DNA from 3 places in the Filomicrobium sp. genome. Region 2 is predicted to be linked to each of the others. Evidence: predicted binding sites of a transcription regulator. Region 2 holds the regulator's gene; each other region holds the start of a gene.
The links. Region 2 encodes LexA, which represses DNA repair genes until DNA is damaged. Its sites were predicted from a motif close to TGTTCNNNNTGTGTTCNG; they were not measured.
Positions count from the first base shown of each region.

Region 1: recA (recombinase RecA) is a predicted target of LexA. The motif match lies at 4,802-4,819, and genes of this name have one in related genera.
Region 3: K5845_RS07175 (ImuA family protein) is a predicted target of LexA. The motif match lies at 1,957-1,974, and genes of this name have one in related genera.

Region 1 is NZ_JAILWT010000009.1:37,897-48,778, reverse strand. It holds gene K5845_RS18570 (hypothetical protein) at 1-287, opposite strand, end outside; gene alaS (alanine--tRNA ligase) at 319-3,009, opposite strand; gene recA (recombinase RecA) at 3,573-4,730, opposite strand; gene K5845_RS18555 (hybrid sensor histidine kinase/response regulator) at 5,332-7,935, opposite strand; gene K5845_RS21245 (hypothetical protein) at 8,326-8,676, shown strand; gene K5845_RS18545 (DUF3772 domain-containing protein) at 8,862-10,882, shown strand, end outside.
Region 2 is NZ_JAILWT010000003.1:140,041-150,922, reverse strand. It holds gene lpxB (lipid-A-disaccharide synthase) at 1-775, shown strand, start outside; gene gltA (citrate synthase) at 860-2,167, opposite strand; gene gltX (glutamate--tRNA ligase) at 2,436-3,878, opposite strand; gene K5845_RS08120 (ComEC/Rec2 family competence protein) at 4,006-6,168, shown strand; gene lexA (transcriptional repressor LexA) at 6,338-7,048, opposite strand; gene K5845_RS08110 (hypothetical protein) at 7,273-7,683, opposite strand; gene K5845_RS08105 (molybdopterin molybdotransferase MoeA) at 7,833-9,038, opposite strand; gene moaC (cyclic pyranopterin monophosphate synthase MoaC) at 9,041-9,523, opposite strand; gene trpC (indole-3-glycerol phosphate synthase TrpC) at 9,520-10,326, opposite strand; gene trpD (anthranilate phosphoribosyltransferase) at 10,330-10,882, opposite strand, start outside.
Region 3 is NZ_JAILWT010000002.1:738,054-748,935, forward strand. It holds gene K5845_RS07160 (AAA family ATPase) at 1-502, shown strand, start outside; gene K5845_RS07165 (hypothetical protein) at 786-1,148, opposite strand; gene K5845_RS07170 (SOS response-associated peptidase) at 1,169-1,858, opposite strand; gene K5845_RS07175 (ImuA family protein) at 2,022-2,783, shown strand; gene K5845_RS07180 (Y-family DNA polymerase) at 2,698-4,221, shown strand; gene K5845_RS07185 (error-prone DNA polymerase) at 4,218-7,397, shown strand; gene K5845_RS07190 (AbiU2 domain-containing protein) at 7,462-8,436, opposite strand; gene K5845_RS07195 (ArdC family protein) at 8,658-9,614, shown strand; gene K5845_RS07200 (DUF2958 domain-containing protein) at 9,611-10,006, shown strand; gene K5845_RS07205 (ParB/RepB/Spo0J family partition protein) at 10,130-10,882, shown strand, end outside.

The DNA.
Region 1 (10,882 bases), on a different contig from region 2:
TCGCCCTCACGAACGGGGCGGCGACAGACCACAGCCGGATGGGCCGGATGCGAAGGCAAGGTGAAGGTCCACATGGCCCACGTCGACTTGTCCTGTAGCGCCACGTAATTGTCGTCGCGGAACACTTCAGGAAGCTTTTCCGTGGTCGACAACTCAGACTGCAATTTCTCGGGATCTGTATTGGCACGCGCGCATGGGGAAGCGTCGGCCCAGGCACCACCAGCGGCAAGACCGACGGTCGTCACAAAGACGAGAGCGGCAACGCCGCAACGCGAAACATTCATCATGTCCTGCTTCCTTCCCGTGAACTGATTGTCGTTAGCCCGCGAGGCGGGTTTCGATAGCCTTGATCGCATCGGCTGCTTTGCTGCCATCCGGACCGCCCGCCTGAGCCATGTCAGGTCGGCCGCCGCCACCTTTGCCACCGAGGGCTTCAGCACCGACACGCACCAGATCAACAGCGCTGTAGGTATCCGTCAGGTCTCCGGTCACACCAACGGCGATGCCAGCCTTACCATCTTCGGTAACACCAACCACGGCAACCACGCCAGACCCCACTTGCTTCTTACCGTCGTCGATAAGTCCGCGCAGATCCTTCGGGTTTAACCCTTCAACCGTACGCGCCAGAAGCTTGACGTCCCCCACGGTGCGAACCGCAGATCCGGAACCCGTGTCGGAAGCCCCTGAGCCGCCGAGCGCAGCCTGGCGCTTCGCATCGCTCAGTTGCCGTTCAAGCTGTTTCTTCTCCTCAAGCAGTGCACGAACGCGATCAAGAACTTCCTCCGGCCGCGTCCTAAGCATGGCCGCAGCCTCACGAAGCCGTTCGTCTTGCGACGCAAGATATGCGCGCGCGCCGTCCGAGGTCAGCGCTTCGATACGACGAACGCCGGCGGCACTCGCGGATTCACCGACGACCTTGATGAGACCGATGTCGCCGGTGCGCTTGGCATGCGTACCGCCGCACAATTCGACGGACCAAGCTTTGTTGGCCTTCTTGCCCACGGATTCGGACGCATCCCCAGGTGTATAGCCCATGGAAACGACACGAACTTCATCTCCATACTTTTCGCCGAACAGCGCCATCGCCCCCGACTCCATCGCGTCGTCGAGTGCCATCAGGCGCGTTTCAACAGGAACGTTCTGAACGACAATCTCATTGGCCCGACGCTCGACTTCGCGAATTTCATCAGCCGTCATCGGCTTGGGATGTGAGAAGTCAAACCGCAGACGCTCTGGCGCAACCAACGAGCCCTTCTGAGCAACGTGCGTTCCAAGCACCTGGCGCAAAGCCTCATGCAGAAGGTGCGTTGCAGAGTGGTTGGCGCGCGTCGCTGTCCGCCGCGCATGATCAACTTCGAGACTGACGGGTTCGCCGGTTTTGAAGGCCCCGCTCTCAACCGTGCCGAAGTGAACAAAAAGATCAGACAACCTTTTCTGCGTATCTGTAACGCGGAACACGGCGCCCTTCGGTCCGCGGATAACACCCGTGTCACCCACTTGTCCGCCGGACTCTCCGTAAAAAGGCGTTTGATTCAGGATGATCTGAGCTTCGTCACCCGCCTTGAGGGTCTTCACGGGCTTGCCGTCTTTGATGAGCGAGAGGATCTCACCCTCGGTCGCCTCCGTGTCATAACCGAGGAACTCGGTGGCGCCGACCTTATCCCGCACTTCGAACCAGACGGTTTCCGTCGCCGCTTCTCCCGATCCTTTCCAAGCTTTGCGGGCCTCGGCTTTCTGCTGCTCCATAGCCGCGTTGAAAGCAGCATGATCGACAGCGATGCCGCGCGTCCGCAATGCATCCTCGGTTAGGTCGAGTGGAAAACCGTACGTATCGTAGAGCTTGAAGGCGACATTCCCAGAGAAGACGTCTCCCTTGCCAAGGTCGCTCGAAGCTTCGCTCAATAGGCCGAGCCCTTTGATCAGAGTCGTGCGGAATTTCGTTTCTTCAAGTTTGAGCGTCTCGGTAATGAGTGCGTTAGCCCGGCTAAGTTCGGGGTACGCTTCCGCCATCTGCCGCATCAACGCCGGAACGAGCCGATGCATCAACGGCTCCGTCGCGCCAAGAAGATGAGCGTGACGCATCGCCCGTCGCATAATGCGGCGCAGGACGTAGCCACGACCATCGTTCGCAGGCAGAACGCCATCCGCAATGAGGAACGAAACCGCGCGCAAGTGATCTGCGATGACCCTGTGGCTCGCTTTGTGCTCACCCGTCGCTTCTACATTCGTCAGGTCGACCGAAGCCGCGATCAAAGCGCGAAACAGGTCTGTTTCATAGTTATCGTGAGTCCCCTGAAGAACCGCTGCGATACGCTCAAGCCCCATGCCAGTGTCAATGGAAGGGCGTGGCAGGTCGACGCGCTCCCCAGGCGTAACCTGCTCGTATTGCATGAACACGAGGTTCCAAATTTCGATGAAACGGTCACCGTCTTCGTCCGGCGAGCCGGGAGGTCCGCCAGGGATATGCTCCCCGTGATCGAAGAAAATCTCCGAACACGGCCCGCAGGGGCCCGTGTCCCCCATCTGCCAGAAATTGTCGGATGTTCCGATGCGGATAATCCGCTCATCAGGAAAGCCCGTGAGCTTCTTCCAGATATCGAACGCCTGATCGTCCTCTTTATAGACCGTGATCAGGAGACGCTTGGGATCGAGTCCAAACTCCTTGGTGATCAGGTTCCAGGCCAATTCGATGGCGACATCCTTGAAGTAATCACCAAATGAAAAGTTGCCGAGCATCTCAAAGAACGTGTGATGGCGCGCCGTATAGCCCACGTTGTCGAGATCGTTGTGCTTACCGCCCGCGCGCACACATTTTTGCGACGTGACAGCACGCACGTAGTCCCGTGTCTCATGACCGGTGAATACGTTCTTGAACTGCACCATCCCGGCGTTGGTGAACATCAACGTCGGATCATTCCGCGGGACAAGCGGCGACGACGGCACTATCGCATGGCCGTTCTTCCCGAAATATTCGAGAAATGCGCTTCGGATCTCATTAACGCCGGTCATTCATCGCCTCGTGCTAGCGGTCGTAGAAAAAACGTGGGTCTGCCCCGCGTGCTATTCCATCCTGTCAGAGAGTGCCAACTCCAAGCCCTAGAGCCTGACGCCTCACGGGATTCGCGCGAAACGCTCAGGCTGTAGACTATTTCTCATTTCCAGCGAAGCGTATTCCGCCTGATCCCCGGCGCTTGAAGTTGTGCAAGCTGCCACCCGCCACGCCCGTCAGGTTACCCGGAAAAACGCCGGAAGAAGCAATGACGGCGAAAAACGGACGCGCAGGCTCCAGAAAAGTCGTCTTATCGATGTAGCGTCGCCTTCTCCGCCATCAAGATGGAACTGGAAGGCAACCGCTGCCTGACGCTTGCCCACCCCGCACCACGGGACAGCCAAAACGGCAGTTCGTCGCCGTTTTATCGGCGCACGCGCGCCCTGTCCAGGCAAGGGCTCCGGGACACCGAAGCCCTCTAAGCCAGTCGCTCAAGGCTAAAGAACGCGAAAGGCGGAGGGTCCGCTTCAGAACCACCCCGCCAACATCGCGAAATTTCGACTTAGATCAGATCTGTGTTCAATCAGCGCCGGGCACGCGATTTACGGCCACCGGCCTGATCGTCAGTGGTTTCATCCTCGCCAACAACCGCCGGCACCTCCGCCGGTTCACTGTCCTCATCTTCAGCGACGGTAGGATCAACCAGCAAATGATCCGCGACGAGGCCCGCGTTCTCGCGGATAGCCTTTTCGATCGTAGCGGCGATTTTCGGATTTTCCTTGAGGAACGTTTTCGTATTCTCGCGCCCCTGCCCTATGCGCTGGTCACCATAAGAATACCAAGCCCCCGACTTTTCGATAATGCCGGCTTTAACGCCCAGATCAACCAACTCTCCGACCCTGGAGACACCTTCACCATACATGATGTCGAATTCGACCTGCTTGAATGGTGGCGCGACCTTGTTCTTCACGACCTTAACGCGGGTCTGATTGCCAACAACGTCGTCACGCTCTTTGATCTGGCCAATGCGACGGATGTCGAGACGAACCGAAGCGTAAAACTTGAGCGCGTTGCCACCGGTGGTCGTTTCCGGGTTTCCGAACATGACGCCGATCTTCATCCGGATCTGGTTGATGAAGATGACCATGCAGCGTGATTTGGAGATGGAAGCCGTAAGCTTGCGCAGAGCCTGGCTCATCAGACGGGCTTGAAGGCCAGGCAGACTATCACCCATTTCGCCTTCAAGTTCCGCCCTTGGCGTCAGTGCGGCCACCGAGTCAATGACCAATACATCCACGGCACCCGAACGAACGAGCGTATCGGCAATTTCCAGCGCCTGTTCACCAGCATCTGGCTGAGAAATCAGCAAATCTTCTACTTTGACGCCCAGCCGCTTCGCGTAAACCGGATCAAGCGCGTGTTCGGCATCGACGAAGGCGCAAATGCCGCCCTTTTTCTGAGCCTCGGCCACAACATGCAGAGCAAGCGTGGTTTTACCGGAGGATTCAGGACCATAAATCTCTATAATTCGGCCACGCGGCAAACCACCAATACCAAGGGCGATGTCCAACCCGATCGAGCCAGTCGGCACCGCTTCAACATCGATCGACTTGTCGTTGGCCCCGAGCCGCATGATCGAGCCCTTGCCAAAGTTCTTATCGATCTGTTCGAGCGCGGCCTGCAGCGCCTTTTGCTTATCCATAGCTCCCCCTTCGAGGACACGAAGTTCCGGCTTGCTCATAACGCGATTCCCGATGTTGTCGTGAGTTGCAGATCATGTCCGCGAGTCACAACGTACACTTTTTGTTCACTGAGAACAAGGAGAGAACATAGCGCATTTGTCAGAGCTCAGTGCGCGCACTCCGTAAGAGAAAGCGTCACCACTGATGCAGTCATAGCAAATCAGCCGGTCCAGTTAAATCGCAGGCTCCTAAAACCCGTGTGAAGACAGTGGACACACGCAATGCGTTGCAACGAAACATGATCGCCGAAGCAACAAATGAAAACGCGCGGCAAGCATAACGCTTTGCCGCGCGCTCCATAACGGAAGCTGTCAGCCGATCTACCAGAGAGATGCGAGGAGGACAGCAGCCCCGACACCGGAAAGCGTTCCGACGCCAATGATGCCGAGAAGACTTACGAACGGAAGGACGACGTCAACAACCATGATACGCACTCGCCTTATGCCCCAATGAGAAAAGTTTTCCCCAGGGCTTATGGCAATCAGATGGCAAATTGTCTCACTGGCGGCAAAATTCGTGCAGGTTCGGGGCACATCAGTGGCGTGTGTTGCAGGAATACCCCATCAGTCAGCCACAAAATCTCAAAAAATCACACCCGCCTTATGTTTCGAGCTGCTCTTTCACCTTTGCCGCGAGTTGAGGCAACGAGAACGGTTTGGGCAGGAAGGCAAACGTTTCTTCACCCAGGGCCTGCTGGAAAGCCTCGTTCGGATAGCCCGACACAAAGATGATCTTGAGGTCGGGATTCGTTTTGCGCATTTCCTTCAGCATCGTCGGCCCATCCATCGCAGGCATCACGACATCGGAAACCACGATATCGATATTGCCGTTCTGTTCGGCCATGACATCGAGGGCCTCCAGGCCATCGGAAGCTTCGAGAACCTCGTAGCCTTGGCGGGTCAAAGCCCGGACGGCGAACGAGCGTACGACATCTTCGTCTTCGACCAGCAGCACACGCCCAGCGCCCGTGAGATCAGCCTTCTGCACGCGGTTCTTGGCTTCGACTCGTTCGGTAATCGCCGCTTCGTCCTTCTCATCGAGATGGTAACGCGGCAGGTATATGCGGAACGTCGTCCCGTCACCCAGCGAGCTCTCCGCATAGATGTGACCGCCGGTTTGCTTGACGATGCCGTAGACTGTTGCCAGCCCCAAGCCCGTGCCTTTGCCGACCTCCTTCGTCGTGAAAAACGGCTCAAAAATCTTGCCAATTACATCAGGCGGAATACCGGTCCCCGTATCGCTGACCTCGATCTCCACGTATTCGCCAGGGAGCATACCCCGCTGCTGCAAGCGACGGGACTCACGTTCGGTCAGATTACGCGTGCGGATTGTGAGACGCCCACCGTCCGGCATCGCATCGCGCGCATTGACCGCGAGGTTGATGACGGCCTGCTCGAGTTGAAGTTTGTCGGTCTTGACGTACCAAAGGTCACGGCCCGACGAGAGCTTCAATTCGATCTTTTCGCCAACGGAGCGTTTTAGCAGCGAAGCCAGATCGGTCATGACCTCACCCAACTGCAGCGGCTCAACCATAAGTGTCTGCTGACGCGCCAACGCAAGCAGTTTGCCTACAAGCCCCGCGGCTCGGTTCGCCGACGACTTAATGTTCATGATGTCGGCATGCGCCGGATCGGTCGGACGATGCGTCTGCAGAAGAAAGTCGGAAAAGCCGATGATTGCCGTCAGCATGTTGTTGAAGTCGTGGGCAACAAAGCCCGCGAGCTTGCCAACAGCGTCCATCTTCTGGCTTTGCGCAAATTTAGCCTCAAGAGCTTTTTGCTCAGTAACATCAATCGCATACAGGATTGCAGCTTCCGAAGAGCTTCCCGTATGCGTCAACGGGCTCATGTAGACGCGCCGCGTAAATTCAGACTTGGCCCCGACGACGATATCCACGGGCGGTATGTTGCCGCGCCCCGACAACACCTTCTCTAGCCCGTCGCCAATCGCCTTGCTCGTATCATCATCGCCGGTACGAGCGAGAACATCGAGAGCCGCCTCGCCTATGCCGCTCGTTCCATCCACGATCATGCGAGAGAACGCAGCGTTGGTGCTCGAAATCTTTCCATCCCGCCCAATCGTGGCAATACCAATCGGGGCGGACCGGAAAAAGCGGGCAAACCGGACGCCGGCAACCTCAGTTGTGGCGTCGTCGATTTCCTCCTCGCGCCGGTCCATGACGGCAATCACCATGCCACCACCAACCGGTTGCGAAAATTCGTCTGGATCGTCCGCCAACGCGCTCAAGGCATCGTTCGCCGTTTGGCAGACAATACGCACAGGCAAGAGGCGTCCGTCTTCGCAAACGAGATCCAGATCCGTGCTGACAATCTCGTCAGGCCGGCGCCGCCGGCGCATGTCGAGGAGAAGTTCGGCACCGTCGGCCGCAAGCAGATCCGCTAACTTGCTGACGCGCGTCGAGGCCCCCAGCTTGTCGGAAACGCCGAGCCATCTCGCCAGCGTGCCGTTCATATGAACGATCGCACCGTCGTCATCAGCTGCAAGCAATCCGATTGGCATCGTCTCGTAGCGCTCAAGCTGAAGCTCGTAACCGGCGACGGCTGCAGCCTGCTTCTGACGCTCCGAAGTAATGTCGCTGATTTTCCAGAGGACGAGCGGCCGCTTGTCTTTGGAAGCCCCACCTGATTGGAAAGGCGAGACGCTGATCCGAACCCACGTAATCAGTTCGCGCGGACCCAGCGCATCGTTCGCAAGCGTCACCTTGACGTCTTCACTGCGTGCCAAGCCTGATTGCGCCGCGCGGGTCAGTCTGAAAATGGCTTCAGAAGCTGCCGAACTGCCGCCAAGGCCAAGCTCTAACGCTGCAATATTCCCTGCTGCCGAACGGTCGAGAATGCGATCAAAACGCTTATTCGCCCACACCCGTGCCCCATCGTTACGCGTGAGCTGCAATGCCTCGTTGAAATCGTCCGCCAGCATCCCAGCGACGTCATGTCGGGACTGAGCCGTGCCAAAGTGGATATGCCCCACCATCCATCCGAAGATGAAAAATGCGCCCGCCATAGCAAGCAGCGAAAGCACGATCAGCAGAATGGGCTGTGCCGTCCCGGAGGCAATAAGTGCGATCAGAGCTGCACCAGCCCCCACCACAACAGCAATCAATCCGGCGTGCGCGCGCACGTCCGCAAGGACAGCAGGCCCGTCACCGAACACATGTTGTCGCTGTGTTCCAATTCCGCTCATAGGCGGGCAAGCTATACGATTCTGTTGCGGGCGGCTCTCAGAAGCCTGCGTACGCTTGTACATATACTCGATACACTCTCAGCCGACAGTATTCGGTTCTCGCAGAATGGGGCAATGACGACTGCGCCACGGCCACATTTGTAGGGGAAAACCCCACGCTAACACCCTTGCGACACCGCTAACTGTTCGATCATCAGAGTTAAAATGACATGAATTGCAAGCTATAGACGGGACAATAAACGCAATCCGCCAGCGAGATTTCAGAAGCTATTGCACGCATTCGGCTGGCACATCGCAAAACCGTCGAGGTCGATAGACGGCTCACCCCGCAAGGGGCAACCTTGAAGCATCAGCCAAAAAAGGGCGCGGCACCGTCCGCGCGGGAAATGAATGTTGGACATTCTCTATTATCTCGCGATCTTCGCCTTCGTTGCCGCATCCATCGTCGTTGGTGGCTTGCTTTGGCGCAGCTACGCCGAAGGTGTCAGCCCGACAGCGGGCTTATTTCGCGCCCGCCAGGAGCCCCGTCTCGACGTCGTGGCGCAAACGAACCTTGATGGTCGGCGGCGATTGGTACTCATCAGACGTGACGATACCGAACACCTGATCATGACCGGTGGTCCAGTGGATGTCGTGATTGAAACGGGCATCAAAGATGGCAAGCCAGTCGTAAGCAACGGCGAGGTCGTCGAGCCCACGTTTTCGCGTCCCGCACGCACCGCCGGCAAGACGGAAGCTTGAAAGGTTGGGGAGGGTGCGGCGCACTGAGGGGTTGCGATCATGAGCGCGCACTGGCAATCCTGTGCGGCATTTGACGCATCCAACTAAGAGCTCTTCATCGGCTTTTATGCCGTCTTTACGGCCATCTACAGTCAGAGTAGCTGCGCGGCCGACGAATAAACGCCGCCGCCTGAACAAGGATTGTCATGTTTGCGGATATCAGGCGGCTCGGCCTTTATGTGATCCTAGCACTTGTTGGCATGGGCGCGCTGCCTTTGGCCGCGCAGACGCCGACTGCACCACCGGCAACACCACCATCCGCAACGGGCGAGCCTGCTCCGGCCGGGGCACCGCCCGCCCGCCGTACGCAGTGGCCGTCTGAAAAGTTTGCGCAGCAGCCTGACGAAGCAAAAAAGGCCGAAGGCAAGGCGGAAAAATCCGCAACACCCGCCCAAACGAAAACCGAACCCAGCACCAATACCCCGACGGCAGACGGCACCCCAGCGGCAGCTCCGGCGCCAACCAATGGCAACGGTCAGGCTACCAACGGGGACGCACGGCCCGCAGCATCATCCGAGAAGTCGTCGGAAAGCGAGGCCCCGGCGAATACGGTCGCACCGACACCGACTGAGCTGCCCGCTGATATCACAAACGGCTTGAACCAAGCCCAGGGCCTTGAAAGCCGCATAGAAGCGCTGGAAAAAAGCGTAGAGCGCGTCAAAGGCCGCGATAAAGAGCTCATCGACCAACTCCCTGTGATCGAAGCCGTAATCGCGGACTCGCAACGTCTAGCCCGTGAACTCCGCCCCAAGCTCGACGATGTTCGATCCCAAATCAGCCGACTTGGTCCGGCGCCTGACGGCAAAGACATACCGCCAGAATCTGCCACGATCGCCGCGCAACGCAGCAGACTGAATGCCATAGCCGCAGCGATCGATGGCGCAATAAAAACAGCCGGCCTCGTTGAAGTTCGCGCACGACAGCTTTCCGGTCGTGTCCAAGAACTGAGACAAGATATCTTCACGCGCGACCTGTTGCGACGCTCACGGTCGCCACTGGCCCCAGCCTTCTGGGAGGAAATCTGGCGCGCTGTCCCGAGTGCCAAACTTCAAGTACAGGCAATTACCGCTGGCTGGTGGTCCAATGTTTTAATCCAGCTCCCGGCAACGATTGCTGTCATTCTGGGTAGCTTCGCATTCTACGCTGTATTGAAGCTTTTAATGTTGCGTCTGTTGCGCGGCCTTTCAGCATCGCAGATCGCAGATCCAGGTTTTTATTTGAAAGTGTCGATGGCCGGGGCTCAAGCCCCTTTACGGGCCATCCCAGCCATAGCTGGTGCAAGTGCGCTGTATTTCGGGCTCGATTTTCTGGGGTTGCTCTACCTCCAGGTCGGCTACCTAGCCGCGACGATCCTCGAAGGCGTTATCATTTACAAAGTCAGCACCGCCCTCGCGAGGGCGTACTTGCGACCCAACCAGCCTGCATGGCGTGTCCTGGAATTCGACAATCAGACGGCGCGGCGCCTTGCACGACTGATAAAGTTGATCGCCGCTGTCTACGTGATTGATCTCGCCTTACGAGAACTCATCAGGCTTCTTTATCTACCGCTGCCCTTCAGCATCGTAACGACCCTGACCGCCAGCCTCTTACTGGCCGTTCTATTCGCCTTGGTCTCCCGAATGCGTTTCCCACTATCGGTCGATAACGATAGCTCGCTAGCGAGACTGAGAGCAGAGCTCATTCGATTGCCCCTATTGCTAGCGGCCGTAGTGATCGTCGTCGCTCTTGTCGGGGGCTACATCGCCTTGGCGCGCTACGTCGGCAATCAGGTGTTGATGACCGGTTCTGCGATCATCCTTCTGTTGCTCTTCTACCTCGCCAATCGAGCAATAGCAGCGGAACCAGATCAAAATCCGGGAGCTCAAGCCGCGGCCGCAGATCCTCATGGTCTTTCGATCGACCTGCGGCGACGGATGGCAGGCATCACGGCTGTCGTACTGGACAGCATCCTCGTGGTCGTCGGCATCCCGGTTCTGCTGCTATCCTTCGGCTTTTCCACCGCAGACATCGGCAGCCTCGCAAACCGTGCTCTGTTCGGTTTCGAAATCGGCGGCGTCCAGATTTCACTTGCCCGCATCGCAATCGCTCTGGGCATCTTCGCTGTCCTTTTAACGCTGACACGCGTTCTACAGCGCTGGCTCTCCGAAACGGTTTTGCACCCCAAGCG
Region 2 (10,882 bases):
TTTCGAACCAGAGGCTCATGAACGGCTCGGCGGTCCACCTTGCACATATGTCGGCCATCCCCTGAGCGAACGCATGCAATCGCTCAGGGCTATGAATGGTCTGGATTTGGCCCGCCGTCGCGGGATTGATCCCAAGCGCCCCGTTCTGGTCGTCTTGCCGGGAAGCCGTGCCTCTGAAGTTAGCCGCCTTATGGGCCCGTTTGGCGCGGCACTTTCTCTCCTGGAAAAACGTGAGTCTCTCCCACAGATCATCATTCCAGCTGTACCCTGGGTGCGCGAACTCATCGATCAGCATGCGGCCTCCTGGCCAGGGCCCGTGCATATCGTTGAAGGTGAAGAAGATAAGTTCAAGGCCTTCGCGCTCGCAGATGCGGCCCTTGCTGCGTCCGGCACGGTAACATTGGAGCTTGCCGTGGTCGGCACCCCAATGGTTGTGGCCTACCGCGTCGATCCGCTAGCCGCGCGGTTGCGCTTCCTGCTCAAGGTGCCGTCGGTCGTTCTTGCCAACCTCGTGCTTGGGGAGAACGCGTTCCCTGAATTCCTCCAGGAAGAGTGCTCACCTGAAAAATTGGCCAACGCTGTAGAGTTGCTGCTCAAGGACACGCCGGAACGCCAAGCGCAGCTGAACGCGCTGGAGAAATTCCCAGATAAAATGCGGTTCGAGGGCGACAGTCCAAGTGAAACCGCAGCCGCAATCGTTCACCGGTTCATCCTCGAAGGCCGCCAAGCGGCCATGCCAACGTCGGCGGAAGCCGCGGCCAAGAAAGACGAATAAAAAAGCAAAAGGCCGGGAGCGTCTTTTTCCCTCCGGCCCTTATTTCCTAACTACAGCGAGACAACTGAACACAGGGTTCGGCGGTCAGTCACGCTGATTGAGTGGCACAAAATCGCGCTGCGGCGATCCGATGTAAAGCTGCCGTGGACGACCGATCCGTTGCTCGGGATCTTCGATCATCTCATTCCACTGCGCGATCCAACCCGTGGTGCGCGCTACGGCGAACAGAGCCGTAAACATAGAAACCGGGAAGCCCATCGCACGCAGCGTGATGCCCGAATAAAAATCGATATTCGGATACAACTTCTTTTCGATGAAGTAGTCGTCCTCAAGGGCAATACGCTCTAGCTCAAGCGCAACCTTCAGAAGCGGCTCATCATGCCCACCAAGCGCATCGAGCACCTCGTGACAGGTTTTCTGCATGACCTTCGCGCGCGGATCGTAGTTCTTATAGACGCGGTGGCCGAAGCCCATGAGACGGAAGCCGGAGGTCTTGTCTTTCGCCTTGTCGATGTATTCCGGAATGCGGTCGACCGTTCCGATTTCGGCCAGCATGTTGAGCGCGGCTTCGTTGGCGCCGCCATGTGCCGGGCCCCAGAGGCAGGCTACACCGGCGGCGATGCAGGCGAAGGGATTAGCTCCGGACGAACCGGCCAACCGTACCGTCGAGGTCGAAGCGTTCTGTTCGTGGTCGGCGTGCAAGATGAAGATCTTGTCCAGCGCGCGCGAGACGACCGGGTTGACGTAATATGGCTCGCAAGGAACCGCAAAGCACATCTGTAAGAAGTTCGACGTGTAGTCGAGATCGTTCCGCGGATAGATAAACGGCTGTCCGATGGCATACTTATAAGCCATAGCGGCAATCGTCGGCATTTTCGCGATCATACGCCGGGCCGCCACCGTCCGCTGGTGAGGATCGTTAATGTCCGTGGAGTCGTGGTAGAAGGCCGAGAGCGCACCAACGACACCGCAGATAACCGCCATGGGGTGCGCGTCGCGACGGAAGCCGGTGAAGAACCGGTTCATCTGCTCATGCACCATGGTGTGCTGAGTGATCGCCCGGTCAAACTCGCGATATTGCTGCTCGTTTGGCAGTTCTCCGTTCAGCAGCAGATAGCAAACTTCAATGAAGTTAGACTGTTCCGCAAGCTGATCAATAGGATAGCCGCGATGCAGCAGGATCCCGGCGTCACCATCGATATAGGTGATTTTCGACGAGCAGTTTGCCGTTGATGTGAAACCGGGGTCGTAAGTGAAACAACCCGTGTCTTTGTAGAGCTTGCCGACGTCAATGACGTCGGGACCGATTGTACCTGCGCGAACCGCTAGGTCGGTCTTCTTGTCGTGCAGCGTGAGAGTGGCGTTGCCACTGGCATCGTTTTGCGCGGTCATGATGGTATCCCTCGAGTCAGGCGTTGCGGCTCGGGGCGATGATTGAAGGTAGGCCCGACGGGGGTCGAAAGGGCCGTCATCGCTTGAGAATGCAGCCCTCGTACTGCACATTCGCACGCGCGGCAAGATAACCTATGGTGGGATTGTCAGCTAGAACATCAGCCGAACTTTTTACGCAAGCCCGTGCCGAAATTCTAAGCAATCGACTGAATAAGTTGAGCCGATGCAGAAAAATACACCATGGCTTTCAAAGCCTTGGAGAGATTGGCTAGGCAACTTGATCTCGTAAGCGCGCAAGCGCTTCCTCACGGCCAAGCACGGCCATCACGTCAAAAACAGGCGGCGAAACCGTCGAACCCGTAAGTGCGGCACGCAAGGGTTGCGCGACCTTGCCAAGCTTCAGGTTTTCTTGCTCGCTAAAGGTCCGCACTTCCGTTTCAAGGTCGACCGCTTCCCAGCCGGACAACGATTCAAAACGCGGCAAAAGACGGCCCAGCATAGCCCGCGTATCGGTGTCCAAGAGTTTTTCTGCTTTTTCCTGCAGGTTAAGGGGCCGTTGCGCGAACAGATAGCTCGCACTGTTGATCAGTTCGACAAGTGTTTTCGCGCGTTCCTTCAATCCCGGCATCGAGGCAACGAGCCGAGCGCGGCCGAGATCATCGAGGCTCGTCGGAATATCGCGACCACGTTCAATCTCAGGCAAAATCGCTTCGGTTCGAGCGACGAGCTCCGCATCGTCCGTTGAACGAATGTAGTGACCGTTCAAGGCCTCCAGCTTGGCGAAGTCAAAACGCGCAGGGCTCTTGCCGATACCGTCCAAATCGAACCAGGAGATCATCTGATCGGTCGAGATGATTTCGTCATCTCCGTGGCTCCAGCCGAGCCGAACGAGATAGTTGCGCAGCGCGGCCGGAAGATAGCCCATCGCCCGGTATGCCTCGACGCCGAGGGCTCCGTGCCGTTTCGACAGTTTCGCACCGTCAGGCCCGTGAATCAGCGGAACATGCGCCCATTCCGGCACGTCCCATCCCATGAGCTGATAAATCTGCGTTTGACGAGCGGCGTTCGTGAGGTGGTCCACGCCGCGAACAACGTGCGTCACGCCCATATCGTGATCATCTACCACGACCGCGAGATTGTACGTCGGCGAACCGTCCGATCGCAGAATGATGAGGTCGTCTAGTTCTTTATTCGAGTATGTGACGTCCCCTTGCACATGATCAGCGATCGTCGTCTCCCCTTCGCGCGGAGCCTTCAAGCGGATGGCAAAGGGTTTGTCTTGCGGGGCATCCGAGGCCGGTTTGTCCCGCCACGGTGAGCGCACCTGGAATGGACGCTTTTCCGCCTCAGCTTCCGCGCGCATCTGGGCGAGCTCGTCCTGTGTCAGGTAGCAGCGATAAGCGCCACCCGCCTCCAGAAGAGCGTGGGCGACTTCGCGATGGCGCTCTGCGCGCGAGTACTGGGAGACGGGATCACCTTCCCAGTCCAGTTCGAGCCACTTCAAACCGTCGAGAATGGCGGCAACGGCCTCGGGACTGTTCCGGGCACGATCGGTGTCCTCGATCCGGAGTAGAAAACGTCCTCCCCTCGCTTTGGCGTAAAGCCAATTGAATAACGCTGTACGGGCCCCTCCGATGTGAAGAAAACCGGTGGGTGAAGGAGCGAAGCGGACGACGGGAGCGGCGCTGCCCGCCTTCGAAGGTTTTGTCATGAGCTCACATGTTTTGAGCGCAGTCGCGACATCAGCTGCCGCAACGGCTGGTTTTGTTTTGCAGGCCCTGTAGCATAGGCGAGCGCGAAGGTTAAGGAGCCGGTGAGGGGGAGGCGGGACCGAGCCTATGACGCTTTTGCGGGACGAGCCCAGCGATGTGATTGCTGCCCCGCGCCGCACGGGGCTCTTACGCGCGCCCTTTGCATGGCTGTCTGCGCAACTCGAAGCGGAACGGGCAGCGTGGTTCTACTGGCAGCCCGTGGCTTTTGGAACAGGCTGCGCCTTATATTTTGCACTGCCCCTTGAACCGGCTGTTTGGTTCTTCTTAGCGGTGTCGTTGGCTGCGACGGTACTCATCATAATGCGGCCTAGCGCCACTTTGCTCGGCAGTCTGATTGCGTTCACCGGACTAGCAGGCCTCGGATTGGTTGTGGCAAAACTGCGGACCGAGTGGGTCCGCGCGCCAGTGTTACAAACGCAAATCGGGCCCGTGGCGGTGCGCGGAATCGTGGAACTGATCGAGCCGAAAGCGGAGGGGGGCGAGCGCTTAACCTTACGCCCCCTAAGCGTTGACAAGCTCACCCCAAACGCACTGCCCGCGCGCATTCGCGTGACTACGAGAAATCCAACGGCAGGCGTGAGCTTGGGAGATCAAATAACACTCACAGCCAACCTGTCGCCGCCACCGCGTGCGGCACTTCCAGGAGGTTATGATTTTGCGCGATACGCTTGGTATCGAGGCATCGGAGCCGTCGGGTATTCCACCTCTCCTCCAATTGTCATCGAAGACGGCGCACCAGAAAACCTCGCCCAGAAGCTGGAAACTTGGGTTGCACGCCTGCGCAAACATATCGGGGATCGCATAACAGCCGCGTTGCCGGATGAACGCGGCGCGATCGCGACGGCCCTGATCACTGGCGAGCGCGGCGGCATCTCCGATGCGACAAACGAGATTTATCGTGCGTCGGGCATCTATCACATCCTGTCGATTTCAGGCCTACACATGGCGATCATGGGGGGCTCTGTCTTCGTCGCACTACGCTTCCTCTTTGCACTCTTTCCGTCCATCGCCCTGCGCTTCCCAATAAAGAAATGGGCTGCTGTCGGCGCGATGTTCGGCGCTTTTGGCTATCTCATGATCTCAGGCGGTACCTTCGCCACGGTGCGCGCGTTTCTCATGATCACCGTCATGTTCTCAGCCATGCTGTTAGATCGCCAGGCCGTGGCCCTCCGTAACGTTGCCGTCGCAGCATTCATACTTCTCATTCTATTTCCAGAAAGCGTCATCGATCCCGGTTTCCAGATGTCCTTCGCCGCCGTGATTGCTCTGGTCGCAAGTTACGAAGCTATCAATCAACGGTTCCGTGCGCCGTCTGGTCCCCATCGCGGCGTGCACATGCGGTTCTTTTATTTTTTCAGCGGGATCGTTCTATCGACCATTATTGCCAGCGCGGCGATCGCACCCTTCGCCATCTACCACTTTCATCAAAACCAGCACTATGCGGTTCTGGCCAACCTCGCCGTAATCCCGATCTGCAATATCGTTGTCATGCCGGCTGCGTTGACAACGCTCGTCTTGATGCCACTGGGCTTAGAGACGCTGCCGCTCATTGTAATGGGGTACGGCATTGAAGCAATGACCGCGGCCGCCACCTGGGTTGCCGGCCTCAAAGGCGCTGTCAGCCTTCTACCAGTTGTTCCCAATGTCGCAATCGCTCTTGTCGCGGCGGGGTGCTTGTGGTTGGCGCTGATGCGGTACCGCTGGCGATTGTTAGGCGTCCTAGTGATTGCTGCCGGCATTGCTCTTGCCCCAACTGCAGAACGCCCTGCGCTTCTTGTCGGCGGAACCGGGAATCTCGTGCTCCTGCGCGGAGCGGACGGCTTCCTCAACGGCCTCAGCAGTTCGCGCGATGAATTCGAACTCTCACGCTGGCTTGCGCGTGACGGAGATGCACGAAGACCTGCCGATGTAACCCGCGCACCCGCTTTGACCTGCGACGGTGTCGGGTGCGTCGGTGCGATTGATGGAAAGATCGTAGCCATCACGCGCCACCCCGCAGCGTTACGTGATGATTGCCGTCAAGCGCACATACTGATTGTCCAGGGCACACGTCCGCGATCTTGCACGCAGCCCCAACTCATCATCGATCGATCCGCATTAGAACGCGAGGGAACGCACGCGGTTTATCTCGACAAATCTGGCGCATTACGCGTCGAAACGGTTGAAGGCGCTCGGGGAAGAAGGCCGTGGACAGCGGCCTATCAAAGCACGGATGAAGCAGCGCCGTGAGACATCTCGGGGAGTGTTCCCAGGATCCGCGGTTCAACCCGGGCCAACGCAATGGGGGAAAGCACAACCAGACAACGGCCTCCCCAGTGCCAGATTGGATCTCGGCAATGAATGCCAGGATGATGATTAGCGAAAGGGCTTCGGCAATTTCTATCCGCCAAACAACATATCAATACCGTCGGATCAATCCGATAAGCCGTCCCTGCACATCCACTTGATCGGGACCAAAAATACGCGTCTTGAATTGCGGATTGGCAGCTTCGAGAGCGACGGTGGAGCCTTTCTTACGCAAGCGCTTAAGCGTCGCCTCTTCCCGATCGACAAGAGCCACAACGATGTCGCCGTTCTCCGCCGTATGGCACCGCTTGATAATGACGATATCGCCGTCATGGATGCCGGCGTCGATCATCGAATCGCCGTGGACTTCCAGCGCGAAATGTTCGCCCTTAGCCAGAAGGTCGGGTGGGCAGGAAATATCATGGGTATGGTTCTGGATCGCACTAATCGGAACGCCCGCCGCAATACGGCCCATCATCGGCACGGATACCGTTTGGGAGTCGATCACAGTTGTGCTCGGCGCTGAGAGCTCGACTGGCTTGGAGCCGCCTCCGCCTTCGATCACGCTTGGCCTGAAGCCGCCGACTTTGACACCACCCGATTCTGAGCCTTCAGGAAGCTTGATGACCTCGATAGCGCGTGCTCGATGAGGAAGCCGTCGAATGAAGCCACGCTCCACCAATGCCGTAATGAGCCGATGGATACCAGACTTCGATTTGAGTTCGAGCGCGTCCTTCATTTCATCGAACGACGGCGGAACACCCGTCTCACTCATGCGCTCATGAATGAACAGAAGAAGCTCTTTTTGTTTTTGTGTCAGCATAATTTCAGCGCGCCCCGCTAGCCGCTTTCTCATCGGCGACGCAAGCTTCAGGCGTTCTCAAAACCAAGCCCGAATGGGCGTGGAGAACATCCCTCAACTCTCTCGCCGCGTTTAGGACAGAATCTGTACAAACCATGAACAGACACTAACCGTTCTTGACACGTTCTACAAGAGGGCGCAGCGAAGGTATTGAGAAATAGGCAGCCACCGACGACACAACTGCCTTACGTTGGCGGAGTGACTGAACTTGTCGTCGTTGGTGAAGATTGGATGTCGCGTCTAAATTTGTGGCCACAGTTTTTTTGAATTGATACCTGCTCCAAAGCTTCGAACTCACCCCTTAGTCGGCCAAGTTCTGCTGCGGTCTGACCATCACCTTTTATGAAGAACAACGACGGCCAGAAAAGCACTAGCCCGACGCCCATTGCGACAGCATCATTTGTGGATTTTGAATCTTGAATACCGGCGAGTTGAGCCGCCCGTTGAGAAATTCGGGCAGCTTCCGCGCCAATCTGATCGCATGTGTAGTTCTGATATGGAATTGGCGAAACGTATTGAGCCGTAATTTCGCTCGAAGCGGAGGCACATCCACCCAAAACTACACCGATCAATCCGACAAAAAAATTGCCGCGCATTGAGGTTCCTCCCCATAAATTGTGGGGAGATTAGACGTGGACTGAGTATTACTCAATTCAAATTAGGCAACTGATCAACAGCTTACATCATATTAGCTCACTGGCTGTTGTAGTTTTGCGTCGCGGGAGAAATGCCAGCGAAGGCGGCCTCAAAAATCAATACGCAGCACGTTGACGGACGCGCCTTCCGGAAGCGCTTCAGCATCGGCCGGGCGCACGATCAGACAATTCGCAGCCGACAGCGGCTCCAACAGCGATGAGTCCTGCGATCCCGCGGCGCGAACTTCCATGACACCATTTTCGCCCGTCATGAGACGTGCGCGCATATAGTGCTGGCGCGGCCCGTTTTTCTCGATTGCGTGGGTTAGCCGCGCAGTCATGAGAGCGTCGGTTCCAGTATCGAGGCCCAGCAGTTTGCGGATGAGGGGAACAACGAAGACGCGCGTACAGATCAAGGACGACACAGGATTACCTGGTACGCCGATCACGCGTTGCGCGCCACGACGTCCGAAGATCAACGGCTTGCCTGGCCGCATAGCGATCTTCCAAAAATCGAGCGTCATGCCGTTCGCTTGGAGAACTTTGGCGACGAGGTCGTGATCGCCGACGGACGCTCCGCCGATCGTGACAAGGATGTCTGCACCTTCAGCGGTAGCGATCTTTTCAGTCAGACTGTCCACTGTGTCACGTGCAATGCCGATCAATCGCGCTTCCGCACCCACGGCTTCAGCCATCGCCGCAATGCCGTATGGGTTGGAGCAGACAATCTGTCCTGCCGCAACCGGTGTCCCGGGCTCGACCAACTCGTCGCCCGTTGCCAGGATTGCAACGACCGGACGGCGCATCACCGGGAGTTTGCCGTAGCCCATGGCTGCGGCCAGCGACAAATGCCTCGGGGCAAGTTTCAGGCCTGCAGGAAGAAGTTCATCGCCCTTCGTGAAATCACCTCCGCGTTTGCGGACATGCGCAGGATCCGGTTTGCCCTCGCGGACAACGACAACATCACCCTCGCGATCGGTATTTTCCTGGATGACGATCGCATCGGCTCCTTCTGGAACCGGCGCGCCTGTGAAAATTCTAACGGCCTGTCCCTCTGCGACCGTGCCGGCGAAGGGATGTCCAGCCGCAGCTTCGCCGATCACCGTCAAACGGGCTGGAAGCGTTGCCACATCTGCATCACGCACAGCGTAGCCGTCCATCGCGGACGCATCAAACGGCGGCTGGGAGAATTGCGCGGTCAACGTGCTGGCAAGAATGCGTCCGCGTCCCCCAAACAGATCAACCTCTTCCATCTCGGTTGCGCGAACGCCGTCGAGAATGCGCGCGAGGGCTTCGGGCACGGAAAGCGGCGCCATTATTATTGTCCTTCTGCGCGGAATGTTCCCGACCGTCCGCCCGTTTTTTCAATCAGTCGGATGTCTTTGAATACCATGCCCTTATCGGCAGCCTTCAGCATGTCGTAGATCGTCAGACAGGCAACCGAAACAGCAGTCAGCGCCTCCATCTCAACGCCTGTCTGACCGGCGACTTTAACCTCGGCCCGAACGCGAATCCCTGCGGGGGCGTGAGACGCTTCAAATTCGACGCTGGCCTTGGTGATCGCGAGCGGATGGCATAGCGGGATCAACTCGTGCGTCCGCTTGGCCGCCATGATGCCGGCGATGCGCGCAGTCGCGAGAACGTCACCCTTCTTGGCTTCTCCGGATTCGACAAGTGCCAGCGTCTCGGGCTGCATCGCGACGAAACCCACCGCAATGGCCGTCCGGCTGGTGACGCCCTTTTCGGAGACGTCGACCATACGGGCTTCGCCCTTCTCGTTGAGATGGGAAAGCTTTTTCACGCGGCCTCCGTCCTGCCAATCAAAGCCTCGGTCGCACGACGCACATCGGCTTGCCGCATAAGGCTTTCGCCCACCAGAAAAGCGTTCACCCCGACGCGCTGCATCCGTGCGACATCGGCAGCGGTAAAGATGCCGCTTTCCGTCACGAGCGTGGCCCCCGCCGGAGCCTCGGGCACGAGACGCTCGGTGGTCTCTAGCGTCGTCTCGAATGTGCGCAGATTGCGATTGTTGATTCCAATGAAAGTCGCGCCAAGCGATGCGGCGCGCGCCAATTCCGCGGAGTCATGCACTTCAACGAGCGCGTCCATACCCCAGTCCGCCGCGGCGGCGATGAGCTTCGCAGCCGTTTCATCGTCGACCTGCGCCAGGATGATGAGGATGCAATCCGCGCCCCATGCTCGTGCCTCGACGACCTGATACGTGTCGATCATGAAGTCCTTGCGTAGAGCGGGGAGCGTGCATGCTGCACGTGCAGCCCTCAGATAGTCCGGCGAACCTTGGAACGAGGGTGCGTCGGTTAGCACGGACAGACAGGTTGCGCCGCCCGCGGCATAGGCTTCGGCAAGCGCGGGGGGATCGAAGTCTGCGCGAATAAGCCCCTTTGATGGACTTGCCTTCTTGATCTCGGCAATAAGCGCGGGCTGTCCCGATGCCATGCGCGCGTTGATCGCGGCAACGAAACCACGCGGCCGTCCGGCGCTACGTGCATACTCGGCGATGATCTGCAGCGGAGCTTCTGCTTTAGCCGCCGCGACTTCTTCCCGCTTGTACGCGGTGATTTTTTCCAAAATGTCAGCAGCCATATGTCATGCGTCCGCGTTGGTAACGGCGACGAGCTTATCAAGCACGGCACGCGCCGCACCGCTATCGATTGCGCGCGACGCAATCTCAACGCCGTCAATGAGATTGGCCGCCTTGTCTGCAACCACCAGGGCAGCGGCCGTGTTCAACAACACGATATCCCGGAAGGGTCCGGCCGCACCATCGAGCACCGCACGGATCGCCGCGGCGTTCTCTTGCGCATCCCCCCCTTGCAGGGACGAAAGTGATGTGCGTTCAAGCCCCGCCTGCTCGGGGGAAATTTCAAACACAGAAACGGCCCCATCTTTGACCTCTGCCACGGTTGACGGGCCAGTGGTCGTCAATTCATCGAGCCCATCAGATCCATGCACGACCCATGCGTGCTCCGACCCCAAGCCCTTCAAGGCATCTGCGATAGGTTCCACCCACCGCACATCGTACACGCCAACGACCTGTCGTTTGACGTTCGCCGGATTCGCAATCGGACCGAGCACGTTGAACAATGTCCGTACTTTGAGTTCCGCGCGAGCCGGCGCCCACGTCTTCATCGCCGGATGA
Region 3 (10,882 bases), on a different contig from region 2:
TGCCGAAACGCGGGAGGAAGAGGAGGCCGCGATCGCCGCTTGCGATCGTTTGCGGCATGAGGCCGACATGCTTGAGGTGCTCCGCGAGGCGCTGTCGGATGCCGCGAATGAAGCGTCGAGGACATTCCTCGCACCCGTCACGGCTCGGGCTAGTCGATACATCCAGCAGCTTCTTCCCGGATGTGATCTGTCATTCAACGAGGAGCTCGGGCTGACCGGCCTCACGAGGGCGGGGATCGATGAATCCTGTGGTGATCTCAGTCGAGGCACGCAGGAGCAGTTGGCGATATTGACTCGGCTCGCTTTTGCGGACCTCCTGCTCGAGGATGGAGCGCCGATCTCTCTGATCCTCGACGACCCTCTCGTCTATTCCGATGATGCCCGCTTGGAGACGATGACCGACATCCTGCAGGACGCTTCGAAGCGGATGCAGGTGATACTTCTCACGTGCCGGTCGAAGGCTTTTCGTCACGTCGAAGCCAATAGGATCACGCTGAGATGAGCAAACGGATGGATGCGGCGAACCGCTACAGGCTCGCCTTCACTGAAGCGGAGGAGGCGCTGGTCGCACGGATCGATTTGCGTTGATCGCATGCCAACCATGCCGAGGCCCGTGCTGCCTACCTCGCGAACCAAGCCGATCTTGGATATGTTGAGATCGCTGAGAGAGCGGGACGCCGTGCCTGCTCAACGGATCAGCTATTGGACCCAGATTATCAGCCTGGACGCTTGAAGGGCTCATATGAGCAGCCGTTCGAGCGCAATGATTGCCGGAGCGAGGAAATCTATACTGGCCTTCCCGCGAGGCGCTCGTCGAGAACCGGCTCGTCCCAGGTGCGCGTCACCCCGAGCCACTTGTCGATCACCGCCTGAAACTGGGGCTCTGCGAAACAGGTCTGGAACGTGTAGAGGCGATTGACCACTTGCCGCATCAGGTCGCGCATCTCCTCATCGTCGAACCGCGACACGCTTCCCCAGGGGATGTGGTTGCCGTCGGCGTCGATGACGAAGACATCGGAATAGTCACCGGTCTTCGTGACCGGGACCGGCCCCGCATGCAGGTCCTCCAGCATGCTGTTGCGGACGCAGATCATCGCCATCGCCTTGGCGAGCGTCGCCGCTAACTGTTCTTCTTCCTTCCGGCCCATTTTCGTCCTCCGGATCATTGTCAGAGGCCCGGCAACATGCCATCGGCGGCTGCGCTCGCTGGCGTCTCCGCGATCACCAGCCGCTCGTCGGGCAGCGGCCGTTGCAGGTCCTTCGCTTCCTTCCAGTCGGCGGTTAGCCAGGTCTCGACTTCGTCACGGCCCGTCAGGATGACGGGCATGGCCTTCGGATGGATCGGTTTCACCACGCCATTGGCCTCGGTCGTCAGGAAGGCGAACAGCTGATGATCGCCCGGACGCGGGGTCCGGTTCGATCCGCGGGTTCCGCGCCATGGCGTCCAGATTCCCGCGAAGAAGAACAGGGGCTGGGTCTCATCGAGGGCGAACCAGTGCAGCGGTTTGCGCTTCGTGACCGGATCGGGCTTTTGCCCATATTCGGAAAAGGCGGTGGCCGGGACCACGCTGCGATGCTCAACTCCGAGCCATTTGCGCCAATGGGGGCTGGCCGTGTTGCGGATATTGGTGACGCCGGTGTCCGGTGCATCGCGGGACTTCAGATATTCGATGGGCGTCGGCATGCCCCAGGTCAGCGAAGCCAGTTCCCGTCCGCCATCGGTGTTGCGCACCACCGGAGCCGGCCGGTCGGGATAGACGTCGATCGAAGGTTCGAGATTGCCGATGCTGTCATGGGTGGCGGCCACGAAATCCCTGATCGCCTGCTGATTGGTCGTAATGCGATACAGGTTGCACATCGCCCCACTACTCTCCTTGCGAATACTTTACGCCACCATAGGGCATCGCGCGCCGTCGATCACTTCCGGGATGGCCGAGATTGACTCTCGACCCACAAGAGAACAAATAAAGAACATAGCAACAGAATCGACCAGTGCAAAGCCCCGGAGACGCCATCCTCATATGCCCAGCCGTGCCGACAGCCCAGCCATTGCCGAACTTCGGGCGCGCATCGCGCGGCTCGAAGGCGATGGCGTGCGTCCGCACGAGGTGCTGCCCTTCGGGATCGCGCCGCTGGATCGCAAGCTGCCCGGTGGCGGACTGGCGCTCGGATGCCTCCATGAAGTCGCCGGAGGCGGCAACGGGGCGGTGGATGGCGCGGCTGCCGCCTGTTTCACCGCCGGGATCGCCGCCCGCACCGCCGGCCAGGTGCTCTGGTGCGTGGCGCTCCAGGATCTCTTCGCACCGGGGCTGGAGCAGGCCGGATTGCCGCCCGGCCGGGTGATCTTCGTCGAAGCCGGGGACGACAAGGCGACTCTCGCCTGTATGGAGGAAGGGCTGCGGCATGGCGGGCTGGGGGCGGTCGTCGGTGACGTCGCGCGCCTGCCGATGCCCGCCTCGCGGCGGCTGCATCTGGCCGCGAAAGGTTCGGCGACGATCTGCATCGCGTTGCGCCGCTGGCGGCGGCAGGCGGAGGCGAGCGATTTCGGGCAGCCGACGGCGGCGATGACCCGCTGGCGGATCTCGGCGCTGCCGTCCGCGCCCCTTCCGGTTCCCGGTGTTGGACGGCCGCGCTGGCTCGTTGAGTTGATCCGGGCGCGGGCGGGCGAATGTCTCGATATCGAACTGGAGGCGTGCGATGGCTCGGGTCATCTCTGTCTTCCTGCCGAACTGGCCGACAGACCGGTTGCGGCGGAAGGCGGGCGACGCAGCGCCGCCCGGTGAGGCGCCGCTGGTCATCGCCGGAAAGGAGAAGAACCGCCGGGTGGTGACGGCGGCCGATCCGGCCGCGCAGGCGCTCGGCCTGCGCGCCGGAATGCCTGTCACCAAGGCCCAGGCGATGGTGCCCGGCCTCCACATCGAGCCCGCCGACCCGCGGGCCGACCTGGACAGCCTCGAACGCCTCGCGCTCTGGGTGCTGCAACGCTTCTCACCTATCGTCGCCGCCGACGCGCCGGACGGGATCGTCATCGACGCGACCGGCGCCGACCATCTGCATGGCGGTGAGGCGGCCATGCTGGAGGTGCTGACCGGTCGGCTTGTCATGTCCGGCGTCACCGCCCGCGCCGCCATTGCCGATAGCTGGGGCGCGGCCCATGCGCTGGCGCGCTACGCGGCCGATCCGCTGTTTGTCGCCCCTCCCGGCGAAACCGTCCCGGTCCTCGCGCCGCTGCCGCTGCAAGCACTGCGCCTGCCGCCCGCGATCGCGGTGGGGTTGAATGACCTGGGCTTTGTCCGCATCGGCGACCTGATCGGGCAGCCCCGTGCGCCCCTGACCCGGCGCTTCGGCCCGGAGCTCTGCCGGCGTCTCGATCAGGCCCTGGGTGCGGTCGCCGAACCCATCGAGCCGATCCGACTGGAGGAGCTGGTCTCCGTCCGCCGCGTCTTCGCCGAACCCATAGGCGCCGCCGAGACCATCGCGCGCTATATTCGCAAGCTGGTCATGGCGCTCTGCGAGGCGCTCGAAGGGCGGGGTCTTGGCGCGCGCCGTCTCGACCTGCTCTGCTACCGCGTCGACAACCGGGTCGAGACGGTGCGCATCGGTCTGGCCATGCCGGTGCGGAATCCCGCGCGCCTGACCCGGCTTCTCTGCGACAAGATCGAGACGATCGCGCCAGGCTTCGGCGTCGAGATCATGTCGCTGACCGCCACCCTGGCCGAACCGCTGGCCCTGAAACAGGCGGCCAGCAGCCTGATCGAAGAGGGGGCGCCGGATCTCTCCGGCCTGATCGACACGCTGGCGAACCGGGTCGGCGCGCGGGCGGTCTATCGCTTCGCCCCGGTGGCGAGCGATGTGCCCGAACGCTCGGTCCGCCGCCTGCCGGCGCTTGCCGAGGATACGGGCGCAGGCTGGCCGGACCATTGGCCGCGCCCCTCGCGGCTGCTCTCCCAGCCGGAGCCGATCGAGACCATGGCGCTGCTGCCGGACCATCCTCCGAACTGGTTCTCCTGGAAGGGCGTGCGCCGCCGTGTTCGCCGGGCCGACGGCCCCGAGCGCATCTTCGGGGAATGGTGGAAACGCGATGCCGAGCTCATCGCTGTGCGGGACTATTTCCGGGTCGAGGACGATGCCGGCGAACGCTTCTGGATCTTCCGCTCCGGCGATGGCGAGGATGCGGCCACCGGCTCGCATCGCTGGTTCCTGCACGGGATATTCGGATGAGCGCGCCCGCTTACGCCGAATTGCAGGTGACGTCGCATTTCTCCTTCCTGCGCGGCGCGTCCTCGGCCGAGGAGCTGTTCGCCGCGGCGGCCGCGATGGGGATCGAGGCGCTCGCCGTGACCGATCGCAACACGCTGGCCGGCATCGTGCGCGCCCATGAGGCGGCGAAGGAGGCGGGGGTGCGGCTGATCGTCGGCTGCCGCCTCGATCTTGCCTGCGGCATGTCGGTGCTGGTCTATCCGACCGACCGGGCGGCCTATTCACGGCTTTGCCGATTGCTGTCGCTGGGCAAGGGGAGGGCGGGCAAGGCGCGCTGTCATCTCGAATGGGACGATCTGGTCGCCTATGGCGAGGGGTTGATCGTGGTCCTGGCGCCGGACCTCGCCGACGAGACCTGCGGTCTGCGGCTGCGGCGCCTGCGCGATGCCTTTGGCGATCGCGCCTATCTCGGCCTGACGCTGCGCCGGCGGCCCAATGACCAGATGCGCCTCTGGGAGCTGTCGACGCTCGCTGCGGGCCTAGGTGTGCCCACCGTCGTGACCAATGACGTGCTCTTCCATGAGCCCGGACGCCGCATCCTGCAGGATGTCGTCACCGCGATCCGGCACAATCTCACCGTCGATGCGCTCGGCACCCGGCGCGATCGCCATGCCGACCGCTATCTGAAGCCGCCTGCCGAAATGCACCGGCTCTTCGCGCGCTGGCCCGAGGCTTTGGCCCGGACGCGTGAGATCGCGGATCGCTGCCGCTTCTCGCTCGACGAGCTGCGCTATCAATATCCCGAAGAGCGCGACGATCCGGCGCTGACCCCGCAGGAGACCCTGGAACGGCTGACCTGGGAGGGCGCGGCGAGCCGCTATCCCGAGGGTGTCCCCGACGAGGTGACAGCGGCGCTGAAGCATGAGCTGGCCCTGATCGGCAAGCTCGACTACGCGCCCTACTTCCTGACGGTGAACAGCATTGTCCGCTTCGCCCGGTCGCGCGGCATCCTCTGCCAGGGGCGCGGATCGGCCGCGAACTCGGCCGTCTGCTATGTGCTCGGTATCACCGCGATCGATCCCGGCCGCAACGATCTCCTCTTCGAGCGTTTCGTCTCCGAGGAGCGCCGGGAGCCGCCGGACATCGACGTGGATTTCGAGCATGAGCGGCGCGAGGAGGTGATCCAGTGGGTCTATGAGCATTACGGCCGCGAGCGCGCCGCGCTAACCGCCACCGTCATCCGCTACCGCTCCAAGGGCGCGCTGCGGGACGTCGGCAAGGCCCTGGGGCTTCCCGAAGACCTGATCCAGACGCTGTCCGGCCAGCTCTGGGGCTGGTCCGAGGCCGGTGTGACCGAGCAGCAGCTCCGCGATCTCAATCTCAACCCGCAAGATCGCCGATTGCGCCTGACGCTCGAACTGGCCGCCCAGCTTCGCGGCGCGCCGCGGCATCTGTCGCAGCATCCGGGCGGTTTCGTGCTGACCCACGACCGGCTCGACGATCTCGTCCCCATCGAGCCCGCGGCGATGGAGGGGCGCCAGATCATCGAATGGGACAAGGACGATATCGACGCGCTGCGCTTCATGAAGGTCGATGTCCTGGCGCTCGGCATGCTGAGCTGCATGCGCCGGGGGCTGGACCTGCTGGCCGAGCACAAGGATATCCGCCTCGATCTGGCGTCGATCCCGGCCGAGGATCCGCGCACCTATGCGATGATCCGCAAGGCCGACACACTCGGCACCTTCCAGATCGAGAGCCGGGCGCAGATGTCCATGCTGCCGCGCCTGAAGCCCCGGACCTATTACGACCTGGTGGTGCAGGTCGCGATCGTGCGGCCGGGGCCGATCCAGGGCGATATGGTTCATCCCTATCTGCGCCGGCGCGAGGGTCTGGAAGAGGTCGACTATCCCCGGCCCGAGCTGGAGAAGGTGCTGGGCAAGACGCTCGGCGTGCCGCTGTTCCAGGAACAGGCGATGCGCGTTGCCATCGAATGCGCGGGCTTCACCGCTGGCGAGGCCGATCTCCTGCGCAAGAGCATGGCGACCTTCAAGCATACCGGCGGGGTCTCGAAGTTCCGCGACCGGCTGATCTCGGGGATGATCGAGCGTGGCTACGAGCAGGACTTCGCGGAGCGGACCTTCCAGCAGCTCGAAGGCTTCGGCTCCTATGGTTTTCCGGAAAGCCATGCGGCGAGCTTTGCGCTGATCGCCTATGCCTCGGCCTGGCTCAAATGCTGGCACCCGGATGTCTTCTGCGCTGCGCTCCTCAACGCCCAGCCCATGGGCTTTTATGCGCCGGCCCAGATTGTGCGCGACGCGCGCGAGCATGAAGTGGAGGTCCGCCCGGTCTGCATCAATGCCTCCCGCTGGGACTGCACGCTGGAGCCGACCGGAGACGAAAGCCGATTCGCCGTCCGCCTCGGGCTGCGGATGGTCAAGGGTCTCGCCAATGCCCATGCCGCCGCCATCGTCGCGGCCCAGGGCGATGAGATGTTCACCTCGGTCGACGATCTCTGGCGGCGGGCGGGTGTACCCGTGGCGGCGCTCGATCAGATCGCGGCGGCCGACGGATTCCGCCCGGCGTTCGGTCTGGCCCGGCGCGAGGCGCAATGGGCCATCAAGGGGCTGCGCGACGAGGAACTGCCGCTCTTCGCCGCCGCCTCGGAGCGCGAGGGACGGACCGTTCCGGAACTCGACGAGCCGGCGATCGCGCTCAGAGCGATGCCTGCTGGCCGCGAGGTGGTCGAGGATTATGGGCATATCGGCCTGTCGCTGCGTCGCCATCCGGTCTCCTTCCTGCGCGAGGACCTGGCGAGGCGCCGGATCGTCACCTGCGCCGAGGCGATGGCGGCCCGTGATCAGCGCTGGCTGGAGGCTGCCGGGATCGTGCTGGTGCGCCAACGCCCCGGTTCGGCCAATGGCGTCATGTTCATCACGCTCGAGGACGAGACCGGCATCGCCAATCTCGTCGTCTGGCAGAAGATTTTCGAGCGCTATCGCCGGGTCATTCTCTCATCGAGCATGATCGCCGTGCGGGGCCGCGTTCAGCGCGAGGGCGAGGTCGTGCATCTCGTCGCCCATCGGATCGTCGATCTGTCGCGGGATCTGGCGACTGTCGTGCAGCGCGAGGTGGCGACGGACGGGCAGCAGGGGCCGGGGGCCGGCGGTATCAGGGTGAAGGCGCGGGATTTTCGGTAAAGCCGGTGGCTTTGACAGAAGGCGGTATCGGTTCGAACCAACGAATCGGCCTGCCTCTCGGGGGTCACAAATCTTCTGGCCGGATCGACCATTCTGCGATTTCTCTATCGATCAATCGCCATTGCTCTAAAAGGTCGGCAAGGTCGGCGCTGTCTACGACCGCATGATCGAGGCCCTCGAATTGGTCACCGAGATATGTGGCGAGGCCCGCACCGCCTTCGTTGGCGAACCACACTCCGACCAGATCCGCGATTTCCTTCAACTGCCTGAGAGTCTTTTCGGCATCGCGAATGTCGAAATCACCAAGCTCCCTGTCCTGCCGACTTTGCTTGTTCCCGGCATGAGCAACATGCGAGTTAACGTGCTCGGCAATTCGATCAAGGCTGGCGAGCCGAGTTTCGATCTTCTCCAATACCGTGGCTGAGATCAGATCGCTCGGGTTACGCCCTGATGGAGACACGCCGCTCAAAACATCGAAATGCCGATGCGCGGCCTGACTTTTCATGAGCTCTGGATCACCCCACACCGGACGCCCATTCGCGGCGACGAGGTGGTCATGTTGTTCTTGATGCAGGCGATCGAGATCGTATTGCGCGTCAAGCACTTTCTCGACGTAGATTCTCCTGGTCAACCAGTTTTGGCTCGCTTTCACGTCGTTGACGACAGATCGGATCGAGTAAACTCCCTTGGGGCCATTGATCGGGGCCTTATCGAGAAGTCGGCGAGTGCCGAGAAGCAGGCTTGACCAGTATCCCTCGGAAACGAGATTGAACATCATCTGGTTAAGCGGGGGTCTCGAGCCTCTCTTCTCATTTGCAAGACGGACGATCCGAACCGTCGTGCGAAAGGCGGCGTAGTTCCAGAGCAGATCCTGAATGGTTCTGTGGATGCCCGTTGTCTCGTCGCGAAAAGCATCCCGCCACGTGGCGATGTGCTGGTCATGCTGCGTCATTAGTTTTCCAAGCCTGAGCGCCAAACTCACCTCATCATACCGGCAGACGCCAACACCGGCGACGGCTATTCGCTTCTGATTCTTCATTCGCGCGGGCTCTTTTTATTGTTCCCGCGAATAAACGCGCATCTTGCCGTGGGCCTGACGGGGGAAGGCCTTCCCCCTGGCCGGCACTATCGTTGCCGGCGCACCCCCTTCAGCGGGGAGACCCCGCAACGCCCCCTGAGAGGGAGAGTGCGGACGGGTTTTCCGTGACGGGTTGAGTGCTGGAGGAGTGGCCTCCGGCGCCCGTCGCGGAGATCATCCCGATGGCCAGACAGGACCGCGCTCGCCCAGGCGGCGCCCGCAGCAATCTCTATGACGACATCACCGACAAGATCATCGCCGAGCTGGAGGAAGGACGGCTTCCCTGGGTCCAGCCTTGGGGGACTGCGGCGAAAGCGCCGCTTGCCATGCCGCGAAACGCCGCGACCTCGCGGCAGTATTCCGGGATCAATGTGCTGATCCTCTGGGGTGCCGTGGTCCAGAACGGCTATCCGACCCAGCATTGGCTCACCTATCGCCAGGCGGCAGCCCTCGGCGGCAATGTCCGTAAGGGCGAGCACGGCACGACGGTCGTCTATGCCGACCGCTTCACCCCGGAAGACGAGAAGCGCCGAGCCCGCGAGACCGGTGAAGAACCGGGACGCGTCCCGTTCCTGAAGCGTTTCACCGTGTTCAACGCGGCGCAATGCGAAGGCTTGCCCGAGGACATCGCTGTCGAGGCACCACCACCACCGCCAGGCATGATCGAGCCGAGGGTCGAGGCGCTGATCTGTGCCACTGGTATCGATTTCCGCATCGGCGGGGATCGCGCCTTCTATGTTCCGGCGCTCGACTATGTCCAGGTGCCGCCACCGGCCGCCTATTTCGAACCGATCAACTGGCACAGGACGGCGCTCCACGAGATGGGTCACGCCACAGGCCATGCCTCGCGCCTGGGGCGGGATTTTTCGGGCAGTTTCGGCACGAAGAAATACGCCTTCGAGGAGCTGGTGGCTGAGATGAACGCGGCCTTCTGCTGCGCCTCGCTCGGCATCGTGCCGACCGTGCGCCATGCCGACTACATCGGCTCCTGGCTGGAGGTGCTGCGCGAGGATAACCGCGCCATTGTCCGCGCGGCCTCACAGGCCAGTAAGGCGGCCGACTGGCTGCTGGCGCATCTGCCGGCCGAAGATGCCGGGGAACCGGATCCGGCTGCAATCGACGGGAGGGTCGCGGCATGATCCTCCTGACCGGAACACAGCGTGACCGGCTTCTGGCCAATGGATGCCAGCGCGGCGGGGATCACATCCCCGTCGTGAAATTCTTCAACCCCTTCGGCGCGGGCGTCTGGCTCGCCACCGAGCTGGATCAGGGCGGCGACATCATGTTCGGCCTGGCCGATATCGGCTACCCCGAACTCGGCTCGTGGAGCCTGGAAGAGCTGCGTGGGGTCCGGTTGCCCTTCGGCATGGGGATCGAGCGGGATCTGCTCTTCACCGGGGATTTCCCGATCTCGGTCTGGGCGGAGGCTGCGTGGGAAACCGGCAGCATCCAGGCGGCGGAACGAGCCCTCTACCGCGCCGGTGCGGCATTCACCCGCACATCCACAGATACGGAAAGCCGGGAATCCTGATTTCCGGTTGCCGGCTTTGTGGCCTGGCGTCGCACTCTTCAGAGGAAGAGGGCGGCGCTTCGCTTCGTGACGGGTTGGAGGTCGAGAGAGTGGCTCCCGGCCGCCCGTCGCGGAGAAATCACCATGGCCAAAGCTGCCAGGAAGAAGCCCGTCGCCCCGATGATCGTCTTTTCACGGGCGCGCGACATTCCGTTCAACCGGATCAGGCTGTCGGACAGCAATGTTCGCGAGGCTGACGTCGAGGCGGGTCTGGACGAACTTACCCATGACATCGACCGGCGCGAGGATCTCGTGCAGGGCCTCAACGTTCGCGCCATCCTCGACGCGGACGGCGTTGAGACCGGCGATTTCGAGACCCCGGCCGGCGGCCGCCGCTACAGGTCCATCGCGCGCCTCGTCGAAGCCGGTCGCTTCCCGGCCGATGGCCTCGTCCCCTGCATCGTCAAGAAGGCCGATGCCAAGACCTCGGCAGTCGACGACTCGCTGGCCGAGAACCTGCTGCGCCTCGCCCTGCATCCGCTCGACCAGTTCAAGGCGTTCAAGCGGATGTTCGACATGGGCATGTCGAAGGAGGAGATCGCCGACGCCTGGCGGACCACGCCGCGCTACATCATGCAGCGCCTTCGTCTCGCGACGGTCGCGCCGGCGCTGCACGACGCCTATGCGCGGAATGAGATGACGCTGGCGATGCTGGAAGCCTTCACCGTCAATCCCGACCACGAGCGCCAGCAGCAGGTCTGGGAGCGGATCAGCACGTCGTGGCAGAAAGAGCCCTGGCACATCCGCAGCCTGCTGACCGAGACCACGGTTCCGGCTGCCGACAAGCGCGCCCGCTTCATCGGCATCGACGCCTATGAGGCGGCGGGCGGCCCGGTG